Regions from separate parts of the Shewanella sp. BJSY2023SW001 genome, predicted to be linked through region 2. Evidence: riboswitches for the same ligand, from Rfam matches in the RefSeq annotation. Region 2 holds a riboswitch; the other holds the start of a gene.
The links. A riboswitch is a leader RNA that binds a small molecule or an ion and turns the genes downstream of it on or off. The one in region 2 is predicted to bind cobalamin.

Region 1: another riboswitch for cobalamin. It lies ahead of ACMHXH_RS10570 (TonB-dependent receptor); the one in region 2 lies ahead of ACMHXH_RS05780 (ABC transporter ATP-binding protein).

The regions. Positions count from the first base shown of each region.
Region 1 covers NZ_JBKORF010000044.1:16,107-23,805, forward strand. The annotation lists gene rihA (pyrimidine-specific ribonucleoside hydrolase RihA) at 1-397, opposite strand, end outside; gene ACMHXH_RS10560 (DUF3592 domain-containing protein) at 545-1,810, shown strand; gene ACMHXH_RS10565 (DUF805 domain-containing protein) at 2,063-2,410, shown strand; cobalamin riboswitch at 2,559-2,752, shown strand; gene ACMHXH_RS10570 (TonB-dependent receptor) at 2,844-4,793, shown strand; gene ACMHXH_RS10575 (GDSL-type esterase/lipase family protein) at 4,902-5,522, shown strand; gene ACMHXH_RS10580 (HDOD domain-containing protein) at 5,668-6,390, shown strand; gene ACMHXH_RS10585 (LysR family transcriptional regulator) at 6,439-7,341, opposite strand; gene metE (5-methyltetrahydropteroyltriglutamate--homocysteine S-methyltransferase) at 7,507-7,699, shown strand, end outside.
Region 2 covers NZ_JBKORF010000023.1:5,992-13,690, reverse strand. The annotation lists gene metH (methionine synthase) at 1-2,332, opposite strand, end outside; gene ACMHXH_RS05785 (histidine phosphatase family protein) at 2,574-3,347, shown strand; cobalamin riboswitch at 3,443-3,580, shown strand; gene ACMHXH_RS05780 (ABC transporter ATP-binding protein) at 3,679-4,620, shown strand; gene ACMHXH_RS05775 (FecCD family ABC transporter permease) at 4,617-5,687, shown strand; gene cobT (nicotinate-nucleotide--dimethylbenzimidazole phosphoribosyltransferase) at 5,705-6,769, shown strand; gene ACMHXH_RS05765 (adenosylcobinamide-GDP ribazoletransferase) at 6,769-7,545, shown strand; gene cobU (bifunctional adenosylcobinamide kinase/adenosylcobinamide-phosphate guanylyltransferase) at 7,542-7,699, shown strand, end outside.

The DNA.
Region 1 (7,699 bases), on a different contig from region 2:
AAATCGCGATATTGGTTAATGGCCCGGTGGGCACCAGAGTCACCGGCTGGCTGCTTTGGCGGATTTTTTCGGCCATCAGTTCCCAGGCCATTACCGGCTGAGGTTCAAAGGCGGGATCCGGTAGTTCAGGACCATCGAGCCCGGATTCACCGTGAACATTGTCGGCAATGATCAGCTCCCTTGCCAAAGGCTTGGGGGCACCGCTGGCTACAGGTATATCGGTTCTGCCCAGTAGAGTAAGCACTCGCATGGCATTGTTGAGTGTTTTTTCCTGGGTTTGGTTACCGGCGCTGGTAGTCACGGCCAATAGTTCCAGTTCAGGGTTGGCCAGGGCCAGGATCAAGGCAATGGCATCATCATGGCCGGGATCGCAGTCGAGAATGATAGGGCGTTTCATGCTGTTACTCCTTTCGCAATTTGCCCGAGCATAGCATGACTCTGTGGCGTGCGCAGACCCCAATGGCAAACTGTGAAGTGTTCCTCAACTGATTGTTGAAATCTGCTACAATCCGCGGCCTTAAAGGATTGAATCAAAGGGGGCTCGGTGGGAAAGATACGGGCAATCTGGAAAGACCTGGCTTTTATCGGCTCTTTTGCGCTTGCCGGTGGACTGTTCTCGGCTCTTGGGCTCTTTTTTGTCAAGGACAGTGTTGAATCCTGGCAGGAAGTGAATATCCTGCTCGAGCGAGGTGTCGAGACCCAAGGTTATATCGCCCGGCGTGCTCAACAATATGTGCCCCCGGGGCGCTGGGGTGTCGGCCGTTATGAGTGGGATTGCCTGGTGCATTACCAGTTGCCTAACGGCGGTGAGCATTATATCTGGAATCCCCCAGGCCTGCTTTGCGACTCAAAAAGCGTCGGTGAGGCTGTGACCCTTTGGTATTTGCCTGAGGAACCTGGCATAGCGCGCACCGATATCCAGTACTATCGAGAGCAACAAAATACCTGGCACGAACTGTTGGGTATTCTATTGGCGTTGCCTATGTTGGCGCTAGGCGGTTGGACTCTGGCCAAAGCGGGTCAATGTTTACGCTTTTTCCTGGCCAGAGAGCGACTCTCTCCTCGGCTTGAGCCGTTGCTGGAGGCCGATAACCCCGACGAGTTACTGGCATTTCTTGAAGTCAACCGGGCCAGCCCGGCCAGTAGCTATTTGGGGCGGCAGGCCCTTGGCTATATTGCCGCCAGACCTGAATGGCAGACGCGTTTTCTTGCCTGGTTTGTCCCTGTGTGCCTCAAATGGGAGTCGCCAAATAAAAGAGAAGAGATCTGGGAAAGCTCAGTTCTCGGGCTTTCATTGCAATGGACTCTCGGTCGTCGTTACCCTGAGTTTACTCTGGCACTGCTCGATGGCATTCGCAGCCTGTTTACTGAGCATGAACTGGCGAAGATGGTCTTCTCCCAGCATCTGACCGAGCTGCAACGCAAACCTTGGAGCACTGAAATTCAGGGGCAATTCAATGCCTTGTTATTGGGGCGGCAAATGCCTTTGGGTGACAACGGATTTATCCACACCGAGGTGAGTCGCTTGGTATGTCTTGGCTGGCTTTTGAATAACCTGGAATCGCTGCCAGAGGTTTGGCGCGGCGCTACTGCAGCCTTGCTCAAGGCGCTCGCAGCGCAGCGGCCACTCAATCCTTTGAGCCGTAAACAGCGTAAAAAACAAGTGTCATACTGGCGCAATATTCTCACCAGTCTGGCATCCAAGTCTAACTCGGGGGCAATAGGTCGAAAGCGCCAGGCACAGCTGGATCAAATGGAAGCCGATATCCAGGCTCTGGCCGCCAGCCGCGGTTTTAAGCTGACCAGGTAAGATGAAAAAGCGTCGATGTGCTATCTATTGGCGATATCTGTAAACCAATGACGACTGACGGGGTGAGATATCTCTGATTCTGTGGCGAACGGAATGTAAATCTCTTTTCTGTCACTTTGCAGTTCATTCAGGTATGTTAAAATTGTTTGCTGTTTCAGGGAGTCAGAAACTCTGGTGAAACTTTGGTTGCCTTAAGCCATTCAATAATTGGTGCGGCGTTTTCGGATCTTGGATCTGTTATTGGGAGAAAACATGGAACATTTCATCGGAGCCATCAAAAAATACGCCGACTTTACCGGTCGAGCCCGACGGACAGAATACTGGATGTTTGTTCTGTTCTATATCATTTTCAGTATGGTTGTCAGTGCTATCGACTATGCTCTGGGTACCACAGTGCTGGGGCTGATTTATTCTTTGGGTCTGCTATTACCCTCTATTGCGATTGCGGCGCGTCGACTGCATGACACTGACCGCAGTGGTTGGTGGCAGCTGTTAGGGCTAATCCCTGTTATAGGTTGGATTGTACTGCTGGTCTTCTACTGCCAGGACAGCGAAGTGGGTGACAACCGTTTTGGCAGTAACCCCAAAGAGCTGGGTTAATAGCTAAGAGCATAAAAGGGGAGCCTCGGCTCCCTTTTTGTTTTTCAGGGTAAATCTGCGGCGGTCCGTCGTCGTCAAAATTAGACATTTATCCATATAGACGTCTATAATGCCCGCTCTCGGCCAGGCCGGGAATGACAGCACAGTATTTCAGTCAACCTCTCGTGGTGCCCCGGAATTAAAGACCGGGGATAATCGGGAAGCCGGTGAGAATCCGGCACTGCCCCCGCAACGGTAAATGGTGAGAGACAGGCGCGCCCAAGCGGCGTCATAAAAGCCGGTTCTTGCGCGGTCAACCGCATAGCCAAAGTCCGGAGACCGGCCCTGGAGGTATTTCGATGATTTCGGTGGGCAGATCTCGAAATGCGGCAGCCAAGGGGCTCTCCCTGCCGTGGCACTCTTGCCCCGTTTCCCTTTCAGGAGTCAAAGGAAAATGGGTTTCAAACTAAATCATCTCGCGCTGCTTTGCGGTGCATTTACCTCTGTTCCCGTCATGGCGAGCGTGACGCCCAAGGCTGTGGATGAACAGCTGGTGGTCATTGGCCGTCAGGATGACACGCCGCTCAATATTGCTGCCAATGTGGTGGTCATAGATGCCGCCGATATTCAGCAAAGTGGTGCCAGTAATCTGAGCGAGTTGCTGCGTGGCCGCAGTGGCATTCAAATATCCGACAATAACTCAGGGCCTGTGCTGGCGATGCGCGGTTTTTCGGCCAGTCAGGCGGTGAATAACACCCTGATACTGATTGATGGTCGCCGACTCAACAATATCGATATTGCCGCTCCCAGTCTGAGTGCCATTGCAGTCAATCAGATTGAAAGGGTGGAGATCCTATCCGGCAGTGCCGGGGTGCTTTATGGCGATCAGGCCGTCGGTGGGGTGATCAATATTATCACCAAGGCGCCCAATGCCAGCGGTGGCAACCTGACCCTATCAGGTGGCAGCTTCGATACCTACGAAGGCCGTGGCGATCTGTCCGGTGCCATCAATGACAACTGGCGTTACTATTTGGCTGCTGCTTATAACGAGAGTGACAACTACCGTAAAAACAATGCCAACGAAACCGGTTCGGTACTGGGGCGTCTGCAATATGATTCAGAGCTGACCAATTTCTTTGTCGAAGGCAGTTACTACGATAATAAGCGTCAGACCCCTGGTGCGTTGACCAAGGCACAGTTTGAGGTCGATCCTCGCCAGGCGACATCGACGCCGGGGGATTACAACCATGAGATGACTTCCGCCTGGCGTGCTCATATTCAGCGCCAGGTGCACGCCAACTGGGCTTTGGTTGCGGACCTTAACTACAGTGACACTCTAGTGTCCAGCGTCAGCTATGGCAGCCCAGGTCGGAATGAGCGCTCGTTGTTGGAATTCAACCCCAAGGCGCTTGGGCGTTATCAGACCCGCAATGGTGAGCTGAGCATAGTCATAGGTGCAGATATTCAACGGGGTGAAACCGAGTTCGATCTCAGTTATATGCAGCGCAGCAATACCCAAACCATGACCAGCACCTATCTACAGGCCAATGTGCCACTGACCAGCAGCCTGAGCTATGTGGTGGGTGGGCGCTATGCCAAGGTCAAGGATGAACTCAAGGATGGTAAAGTTTATCCCAATGGCATAGATCTGGATGAAGACGCTCACGCGCTCGAGTTGGGGCTCAACTATCGGCCGCTGGAAGGCCACAGATTTTATCTTCGCGGTGATGAGAGCTTCCGTTTCGCCAAGGTCGATGAGCAAGCTTATACGCCGCCAACGGTCGTCGGCCTCAAGCCGCAGACCGGCCGTTCCATTGAAGCCGGCTGGGATTGGACCTTGAGCAACCAGAGCCTGCGTCTGAACCTGTACCGGCTGTCGCTGGAAGATGAAATTGTCTTTGATCCCAGTGCCGATATGCCTATCGGCGGCGCTTTCCCCGGTGCCAACGTCAATGCCGATGCTTCCCGTCGTTATGGCGCCAGCCTCGACTGGGACTGGCAGCTCAATGAGATGCTGCAGTTGGGACTTGAGTACAACTATATCGATGCCGAATTTACTGAAGGCGCCAACAAAGGCAAATCTCTCTCCTGGGTGGCCGAGCATTCAGGGCGTGTCTACACCAGTGTGGACTTTGGTCAGCACTGGCAGCTATTTGTCGAGGGCCAGTATTTGGGTGACAGATATATGGAAGGTGACAATGGCAATCAGCACGATAAACTGGACAGCTACTGGCTGGGAAATATCGCCCTCAACTACAGCCGTGATGCCTGGCTTGCCAGCCTGAGGGTCGACAACCTGTTTGACAAGCAATATGCCAGCTCAGGTTATTTCAGTACCTTGGGCGATGGTTATTACTCAGGAAGCGGCCGGGCGCTGAGATTCAGCGTCAGCTATCGCTTCTGATAGCATAGAAAGCCGGGGTTTCCCGGCTTTTTTCTGCCCGTATTTCTATCGGTTGTAGTTTAGAACCTGGGCCTTTTCGAGCACCGACAAGGAGGCAAGAGTCGAAATATGAAAGCTGATTTTAGGTATGGTTTGAGAGGCGGGGTTATAGCCCTGTTGTCGCTGTTTTTGCTGGCGTGCTCAGAACCCAAGCTGGCTTATATCGGCAGTAATGGCAAACTGCTGGCCTTCGGTGACAGCCTGACCCAAGGCGTGGGTGCCAAGGCCGGGCATGATTATCCCAGCCGTCTGGCTGAGTTGTGCCGTTGTGAGGTGATCAACGCCGGGATTTCCGGTGAGCAATCGGCTGCCGGGCTTGAGCGTTTGCCGGCGCTGCTGGATGAAACCAAGCCGGATCTGCTTATTTTGCTTGAAGGCGGTAACGATATTCTCCGCGGTCGCAGCCAGGCGCAATTGACGCAAAACATTGAGACCATGTTACTTGAGGCCAAAGAGCGGCAAATTCCGGTAGTGCTGCTGGCTGTGCCGCAAAAGAGTCTGTTGCTGTCACCTCTGCCTTTATATGCCGAACTGGCCGACAAGCACGGTGCCATATTGCTGGAGGATACTCTATCTGAGCTTTTGCGTTCAAACGAGCTCAAGTCAGATAATGTACATCTTAATCAACAGGGTTATTTACGTTTGGCACAAATCATCTTCTCCAAGCTGCAGGAGGCGGGCGCTTTTTGATGCTACTTTTTTGATTCTATTTAGCAAAAACCGGGCTAATTATCGATTGAACTTGACCCTGGTGGGCGTTTTGTGGGTAAATTCTCTGCCATAATAAATGGCAATAGTGCCTTCATAATAAATAACAGCAGGTTTAAAGAATCACATGACAGATCTTGAGCAGCAGGTTTTTACTCAAGTGCGTGCCATTATTGCCAACGAAGAGCAGGTGATAGGGCGCCGCGGCATCCTGATCCCGCTTAAGAAGGCTATTATTGCCGATGGTGATATCCGCAATGTGATCGATATTGTCGCGACCGATCCCGCGCTGGCAGCCCATTTGCTGTGGCGCAGCAATAACGCGCTCTCACCTTCAGTCCAGCCCAACCGCAGCCTCAAGGATGCCTTGGTGCGCCTTGGACAGGTCAATATCTACCGTTATGCCTTTAGTTTCTATCTTAAGGAGCGGCTCGATGAATTGCCGCAGCCATATCGCAAGCTGGTACAAGGCTATTGGCGTTTGACCGAGTCAGTGGCGATCGAATCTGTGGACAGTTTGCATCAGATGCAAGGGGTACAGATAGACGCGGACGAAGTGCAGACTCTGGCACTATTCAGCGTATTCGGTCAGATAATAGCCCTGACAGCGTTTGCTTATCTCAACGCCGAAGCCGAGCAATGCTTTCCGCTGGGCATTATCAAGACATTAATAGATACCCAGCAGCAGACGCTGACGGTGGAAGCCTTTGAATCTCTGGGGTTGGATGATGAGCTGCAAAGCGAGTTTATGGTTGCTCATAACCTGAGACAGACCCGGGATCCCAATTCGCCCGGACTGGTACTGAGAAGGGTATTGTCCCAGCGCGGTCTGCTGCTGAATCCTCTCTAGATGCTTTGTGACTGCCGCCGCCTTTAAGGGACGGTGGCAGCCGCTCAGTCAGTGTCTGTCCTGACGCTGTAATCCCTCTTTGGCAATCAATTCCAGCAGCCTTTGCAGTTGCACTCTATTGCTGCTGTCGCGGCGGTAGGCACCGAACAGCGGCCGTTTCAGGCCTTCCTGCCCGAGTTTCACCGAGGTCAGGCTCAAGCCCTGGGCTTCGGTCAGTGACCAGCTGGGTAAGGCCGCTACCCCTTCTTTACAGGCGATGCGTTGCAGCAATACATTGGTGAGATCGCAGCGTTTTTGTGGGCCAGGCACTACCCCGGCCGGCTCAAGGAAGTGACGGAAAATATCCAGCCTTTCCAGCGGTACCGGATAACTGATAATCGCTTCCCCGGCCAACTGCTGCGGCAAAATATAACTGTTGCCTGCCAGCGGGTGATCTTTGGCCATCACCAGTCTCACCTCAAAATCAAACAGATGCTGGTAGGCAAGGGCATGGCCGGGTACAGGATCTGAGGTTAGCACTATATCCAGCTCACCGGTTTCCAGCGCATTAAGTGAGTCGAACAGGTGGCGGCTGGAGAGATCCAGATTGGCATCCGGATAAGACTGATGAAAGGCTTCCATCACAGGCATTAACCAGCGAAAGCAGCTGTGGCACTCAATACCCACCTTCAAGGGGCCGCAGTTTCCTGATAGGCCTCGCTTGAGTACAAATTCGGTTTCCTGTACCCGAGGTAATATCTCTTCTGCCAGGGTCAGCAGACGACTACCTTCAAGCGTGAAGGTCAGAGGTTTGCTTTTGCGGACAAATACCTGGGAGTTAATCCGGGTCTCCAGCTCTTTAATTTGGTGCGACAGTGCCGACTGGGTGACAAAACGTTTCTTCGCCGCGCCGGCCAGACTGCCACTTTCTTTCAGTGCTATCAGAGTACGAAGGTGTCTCAGTTCTATCATTTCCTCTCCACATGAATGCCGCTCATGTTGCCCTTGAATTCAATTCGGTTGCCTGTGCTGAGACTAGCACAATAAACTTCTAGACGTCCAGACGCCCATGTTTATTTGTTGTATTCCGGCGTCATCAGTCATTTGCCGCATGTTTTATAAAGGATGGTATACATTATGCGATTAAACAGTCTTGGCTTTCCCCGTATCGGGCGTCGACGTGAACTCAAGTTTGCTTTGGAGAAGTATTGGCGTGGTGAGTCCAGCGTGGCCGAATTAGAAAGCGTTGCCAATGAGCTTAGGCGCACCCATTGGCAGTGGCAGGCTGATGCCGGGGTGGAGCTGTTACCGGTCGGCGATTTTGCTTACT
Region 2 (7,699 bases):
CCCCGACTATGTTCTTGCCTATGTCGTGAACATCGCCCTTGACCGTGACCATCAGCACCTTGCCGTTGCTCTGGCCTTCGACTTTTTCGGCTTCGATATAGGGATTGAGATAGGCGACCGCCTTTTTCATCACCCGGGCGGACTTGACCACTTGCGGCAAAAACATCTTACCGGCGCCAAAGAGATCGCCCACCACGTTCATGCCGTCCATCAGCGGGCCTTCAATCACATCCAGCGGCCGCTTGGCCTGCAGGCGCGCTTCTTCGGTGTCGGCGTCTATGTACTCGGTGATCCCTTTCACCAACGCGTGTTCCAGGCGTTTGTTGACCGGCAACTTGCGCCATTCGAGATCTTCTTTCTTGCCTGCGCCGCCCGGGCCACCTCGATACTTCTCGGCGACTTCGAGCAGCTGCTCTGTGTTACTGGAGTCGGCAACCGGGCAGGGCAGGTTGAGCACCACGGCCTCTACCTTCTGCTTCAGCTCAGGGTCGATATCATCATAGATGGCCAACTGACCGGCGTTGACTATGCCCATATCCATCCCCGCCTTGATGGCGTGATAGAGGAACACGGCATGAATGGCTTCCCGCACCGGGTTGTTGCCGCGGAAGGAGAAAGAAACGTTGGACACCCCGCCGGAAATCATCGCATGGGGTAGGTTGGCCTTGATATCTGCAATGGCGCCGATAAAGTCCACCGCATAGTTATCGTGCTCCTCTATGCCGGTGGCGATGGCGAAGATATTGGGGTCGAAGATAATATCTTCCGGCGGGAAGCCCACCTTATCCACCAGCACCCGGTAGGCGCGGGTACAGATCTCGGTTTTGCGCTCCCGAGTGTCGGCCTGGCCCTGTTCGTCGAAGGCCATGATGATGGCGGCGGCGCCGTAGCGCTTCACCAGTTTGGCCTGTTCAATAAACTTGGCCTCGCCCTCTTTGAGGGAGATGGAGTTGACTATTCCCTTGCCCTGAATGCACTTGAGCCCGGCCTCAATCACCTCCCACTTGGAGGAGTCGATCATCACTGGCACCTTGCTGATATCCGGCTCTGAGGCGATAAGGTTGAGGAATTTCTGCATCATCTCGACCCCGTCGAGCATACCCTCATCCATGTTGATATCTATGATCTGGGCGCCGTTTTCTACCTGGTCACGGGCCACCTCCAGCGCGGTTTCGTACTGGCCTTCTTTGATTAACTTGAGAAACCGGGCCGAGCCGGTGACATTGGTGCGCTCGCCCACATTCACAAACAGGCTGTTTGCATCTATGGTCAGGGGTTCCAGTCCGGAGAGGCGACATGCTACCGGCAGCTCAGGCAGCGGCCTTGGTGCATGAAGGCTAACAGCTTCAGAAATCGCCTTGATATGCGCAGGCGTGGTGCCGCAGCAGCCGCCGACAATATTGAGCAGCCCCTCTTCGGCCCAGGGGCCTATCACGCTTGCCATCTCTGCCGGAGTCTCGTCATAGCCGCCGAATTCATTGGGCAGGCCGGCATTGGGGTGCGCCGAGACAAAGCACTCGCTGATACGGGAAAGCTCCTCGACATAGGGCCGCAGTTCTTTCGGGCCCAGGGCGCAGTTGAGGCCTATACTCAGCGGCTTGATATGTCTGAGAGAATGGTAAAAGGCCTCTGTGGTTTGCCCTGTCAGGGTGCGGCCCGAGGCATCGGTAATGGTGCCGGAAATCATCACCGGCAACTTTTGGTCCAGTTTCTCGAACACATTTTCGATGGCAAACAACGCCGCCTTGGCATTGAGAGTATCGAAGATGGTTTCCACCAGGATGATGTCGGCGCCACCGGCGATCAGCGCCTCGGTGGATTCGCTGTAGGCCAACACAAGATCGTCGAAATGTATGTTGCGAAAGCCGGGGTCATTCACATCCGGGCTGATGGAGCAGGTGCGGTTGGTGGGGCCGAGCACCCCGGCCACATAGCGGGGAATACCGCTGGCGGCGGCCACTTCATCGGCCACTTCGCGGGCGATTCTGGCGCCTTGGTAATTGATCTCCGCCGCCAGGCTCTGCATCTCGTAGTCGGCCATGGCAATGGTGGTGGCGTTGAAGGTGTTGGTTTCTATGATGTCGGCACCGGCCAGCAGGTATTCCCTGTGAATGGTCTTGATGATCTCGCTCTGGGTCAGTACCAGCAGATCATTGTTGCCTTTGACATCGCAATGCCAATCTTTGAAGCGCTCGCCGCGGTAATCGGCTTCTTCCAGCTTGTAGTCCTGGATCATGGTGCCCATGGCGCCATCTAAAATCAGGATCCGCTCTTTGAGGGTCTGTTTGAGCTTGAACTCTGTCTGGCTTGGGGAGTGCTGGGAAGTCGCCATAGGGTTACCTTTCATACCTGTCTTATTGCTGTTTTACATTCGCGGTGCTTGGCATCCGCGACATCATCTCTGCCGACCTGACGCCCGGGACACTATCTGGCATGATAGCCAAAGGCGTGTGTGGGCGCGGAAAGTTATTTTGGACATTTATACGTATAGACGTCCATAATATACGGATTCCGGCGGCCTGCGGCAAGGTTAAATTGGCCCGGTAACCACCGGACTCTGACGGGAGAAGTGTGTGGCTGAACATAGGCAACTGAATATCTATCTGCTGCGGCACGGTGAATGTGAAGGCGGCGAGATTATCCGCGGCCGCAGTGATGTGGCCCTGAGCGATGAGGGCAAAGCGCAGATGTGGCGTAGCTGGCGGGCTATCAGTAGTGCGCTGGAACAGTTGCCGAGTGCTCCCGACCGCCTGACGCTGCTGAGCTCTCCGGCCCAGCGTTGCCAGGCCTTTGCCGCCGAGCTCAAGGCCGATATGCCCGACTATTTCCCGGCGCCGCTGCAGCAGCATGACTGGCTCTGGGAGCTGGACTTCGGTGACTGGGACGGCATGAAGGTGGCGAGTGTCTATCAGCAGCATAGCGAGGCGGCCGAAGCCTTCTGGCGTGACCCTGTGGCCAATACTCCGCCGGGCGGGGAATCGCTGCCAGCCTTTCGTAGCCGGGTGTTGGATGGCTGGCAGACTATGGTGCAGCGCTGGCTTGCGAGAGAGGTTAGTTGTTCCGAAAGCTCTGATTCAAGAGACTCTGGTTCAAAAGGCTCTGGTTCAAAAGGCTCTGCTTCTTCAACAAGCGCCGATGCAGCGCTGATCCTGACTCACAGCGGGGTTATCCGGCTGCTGTTGGCCGAGATTTTGCTGCCGGGGCAAATGCCGCCTGCGGCAGTGTTCAACGCCTTGGAGCTACCTTATGCGGCCTGGGTCAGAATAACCCTCTATGCCAGCCGTGATGCCAGCGGTGAAAGTGACCAAGAATGGCAGTGTTTCAGCAAGCTCCACTGGCCGCAATAGTGCGGAGCAAGCGTCCGGTGGTGATTGTGCTGCGCTATTGCGCCAGGCAATTGTGCCGAGCGATAAAACCGGGATAATAACCCCAAATGGCCGCCAAGTGCGGCAGCAGCCAGGGTGTTGGCACCTTTGCAGGTGAACCAACCCAGGGAACCGGGAAAGCCCGGACTGTGCCCGCAACTGTGAGTCGCCGTTGGCGACGAGTCAGGAGACCTGCCCAGGCTGATAAACCAAACCAGAAACCCGGGCGGGTAAACCGGGGGAGCGAATAGATGATTCTTCCACTGCAGCCTGAGCCTTCTGCCGGTCACAGGCTCAATGTCGGGGGGCGGTTATGAGCCTGGCACTCAAGGTACAACAGCTTAGCTGGCTTCCCGGTGGTCACAGCGTATTGGCCGATGTGGGTTTTGAGCTGCCAAGTGGCAAGATGCTCGGGCTCATAGGCCCCAATGGTGCCGGTAAGTCGAGCCTGCTGCGCTGCCTCTATCGTTATATCCGCCCGGACAGCGGCCAGATCCAGCTGTTTGGGCAGGATATCAATAGCTTGTCAGCCAAAGCTTTCGCCAAAGAGGTGGCCGTGGTGCTGCAGGATACCCCGGCCCAACTGGCACTGGATCTGACTCAATTAGTGGCCATGGGACTGACTCCCCACAAGGGTTTGTTTGATATGCCATCGGCGGCCGACAAGGCCCAGGTGCAGGCGGCATTGGCGCAGGTCGGGTTGCAGCACAAGGCCGCTGAGCCTTTCGCGCAGCTTTCCGGCGGTGAGAAGCAAAGGGCCTTGATTGCCCGCGCCATAGTGCAGCGCCCCAAGCTTTTGATCCTGGACGAGCCCACCAATCATCTGGATATCCGCTATCAGATCCAGATCCTCGAGCTGGTGCGCAACCTGGGGGTCACGGTGATCGCCTCGATTCACGATCTCAATCTGGCCTCGGCCCTGTGTGACGAACTCTTGCTGCTGGATAACGGCCGCCGTATTGCCCACGGCTCGCCCCAGAGCGTATTGACCGAAGACAGAATTGCCGGTGTCTTCGGTGTCTGCTGCCAGGTGGGGACGCATCCGCAGTTAGGAAGGCCGCTGATCCACTACTTTTACGGCTATCAGTCGCCAGAGCCTGGTCACGGCAAGGCTGTAAGCTCGGCGGCTCTCGCTAGTGGCAAGGTTCACGGCGCTGCGATAGTCGAGCCAATGGCAGGGCCTGCCTCGGCCGAAACCTGTGTTGCCCACAAGGAAACTGACCGGCGCCCAGGCTCGGTGGGAGGTGGCGCATGACTACTTCCATGGTCGCACCGGGGCGCTCGCTTATCGGCTGGTTTCTCAAGCCCTTGCCCAGACTTTACTGGTGCTGGCTGCTGTTGCTGCTCGGCACTGTGTTGACACCCTTGGCCGCCGCCGGTTTTGGCGCCGCAGATATTAGTCTCTTCGATGTGGCAAGAGTGATTGGCAAACACCTGCTGGGCGTGGGTGAGCCGTCCGCTATCAGCGAGCGTATCGTCTGGGATCTGCGCCTGCCGCGTATCTTGCTGGCCTTTATCGCCGGCAGCGGTCTGGCATTGTCGGGTTATGTATTGCAGGCGGTGACCCGCAACCCGCTGGCCGATCCTTACCTGTTCGGTATCAGCTCGGGCGCCAGCTTCGGCGCGGTGGTCTCGGTCGCCCTGGCGACCGGCCTTGGCCTGAGTTCGGCCATCTCCGGGATATCGCTGCCGCTGGGAGCCTTTATCGGTGCCAGTTTGGCCGTGCTCATGGTACTGCTGCTCGCGGGCAGGAATATCGGCAACCAGATAGAGAGAATGTTGCTCTCCGGGGTCGCCATCTCCTTTATGTTCAGCGCCCTCACCAGCTTGATCTTGTATTTTTCTACCCCGCAGGCCACCACCTCCTTGCTGTTTTGGAGTCTGGGCAGTTTTGCCCGTGCCAGTTGGGATGGGCTTGGACTGCCCACTCTGGTGGTGCTGGCGGCCTTACTGGTGATCCTGGCCTTCAAGCGTCAGGTACTGGCGATGCTTGCCGGTGATGAAACCGCCCACACTCTGGGAATCAGGGTGCAAAGACTCAGGGTTTCCATGCTGCTGCTATGCTCGCTTATTACCGCCACTTTGGTGGCCCACTGCGGCGGGATAGGTTTTGTGGGGCTGATGGTGCCTCATATTGTCAGGTTGTTGCTGCCGGGGCAGCACCCCATGGTGCTGACGGCACTGGCGGGCGGCCTGTTTATGGTTTGGGTCGACGTGCTGGCTCGCAGCATACTGCCCACCCAAGAGCTGCCGGTGGGGGTGATCACCTCGGCCATCGGCAGTCTGTTTTTCCTGATGGTGCTGCGTAAACGCGGCCAATAACGATAAGAGAGGGAAGGATGTACCAGGTTGCAGCAATCAATCACGCGCTGGATGACGCGATTCAGGCCCGCATAGACAACAAGACCAAACCCCTGGGCGCTTTGGGTGAGTTGGAGGCTTTGGCGCTGCAGTTGGGGCGCATTCAGCTCGGTTCCGCCACTGATGAGTTGGTCATCCGCCGTCCCGTGATGCTGGTGTTTGCCGCCGACCATGGTATTGCCGCGGCCGGGGTGTCGATTGCCCCCAGCGAGGTGACCACTCAAATGGTGCTCAACTTTGTTGCCGGCGGCGCCGCCATCAATGTGTTTTGTCGCCAGACCGGCTTCGAGCTGGAGGTGATTGACTGCGGCATTCTCAGCCCCTTGGGGATCCCCGAGGTTACAGAGCAGCGCCTGGGCGCCGGCACCGGGCCTATCCACAAACGCGCCGCCATGACTCTGGGTGCTGTGCATCAAGGGTTTGCCATGGCGCGCACCTTGGTAAAACGCCATATCGATGCCGGCAGCAACCTGCTGGCGCTGGGGGAGATGGGAATAGGCAACACCTCTTCTGCCGCCGCCGTGATGGCCGCCCTGACCGGCCTGCCTGTGAGTGAATGTGTCGGCCGCGGCACCGGCATAGATGCCGCGACGCTTAAGCGCAAATGCCTGCTGATAGAGCAGGCACTGCTGCTGCACCACTGCGAGCTGACCGAGCCGCTCAGTATCCTCGCCTGCCTCGGAGGCTTTGAAATAGTGCAGATGACAGGGGCCATGTTGGCGGCGGCCGAATTTGGCGTGCCCGTGCTGGTGGACGGTTTTATCGCGTCGACAGCGGCGCTGGCGGCTGTGCGTTTGGCGCCAGGGGTGAGGGATTATCTTATTTTTGCCCATGAGTCTGAAGAGCGCGGCCACAAGTTGCTGCTCGAGGCCATGTCCGCCAAGCCCTTGCTCAGGCTTGGGCTCAGGTTGGGCGAAGGCTCGGGCGCGGCGCTGGCGCTGCCTTTGGTGCAGGCGGCGGCCAACTTCTACAACCAGATGGCCAGCTTTGGTGAAGCCGGGGTCGACAAGGTGGTAGAGCCTGCTACCCAAGAGGTGCTCTGATGGGATTCTGGCTCGGACAGCTGCGGCTATTTTTGATCGCAATAGGTTTTTTCACCCGTATTCCTGTACCCAGCGCCCTGACGGTGGACAGCGACAGCCTCAACAAGGCCAGCCGCTACTTTGGCCTGGTGGGCGTTGTGGTGGGCTTGATCTCCGCCTTGGTGTTACTGCTGGCTGCCGGGATATTGCCAAGCTCCATCGCCATAGTGCTGGCGATGATTAGCAGTGTGCTGGTTACCGGCGGTTTTCATGAAGATGGCCTGGCCGATACCGCCGATGGTTTCGGCGGCGGTTGGCGGGTTGAAGACAAACTGAAAATCATGAAAGACAGCCGCCTTGGCAGCTATGGCGCCTTGGCATTGGTGTTGGTGTTGTTGCTCAAGTACCAGTTACTGCTGGAGTTAGCACTTTACGACATCAACCAGGCGGCGCTGGCCCTGGTATTGGCGCACTGTGTCAGCCGGGTGACGGCGGCCAGCATTATCTTCAGCGAAACCTATGTTCGCGACGAGGGCAAGAGCAAACCTTTGGCGCAGCAGCAGGGGCTCAATGAGCTGGGTATTTTGCTGCTGACTGGAATTGTGCTGACGGCACTGCTGTCCACCACGCTGCTGTTCTGGCTATTGCCGACCATGTTGCTGCTGCGTTGGGCCCTGGTGTTCTGGTTCCGGCGCCAGATTGGCGGTTACACCGGCGATACCCTGGGGGCGGCGCAGCAGGTGAGTGAGCTGGCGGTTTATATGCTGTTGCTGGCATTGGGAGGCAGCCCTGCATGATCCATCTTATTCTGGGCGGTGCCCGCAGCGGCAAGAGTGGTTACGCCGAGCGGCAACTGGCCGACTTGTGCCCGGCCAATGTCCGCCCCTGGTATCTGGCAACGGCCGAGGCCGCCGATGAGGAGATGGCCCGGCGTATCGCCCACCATCAAAC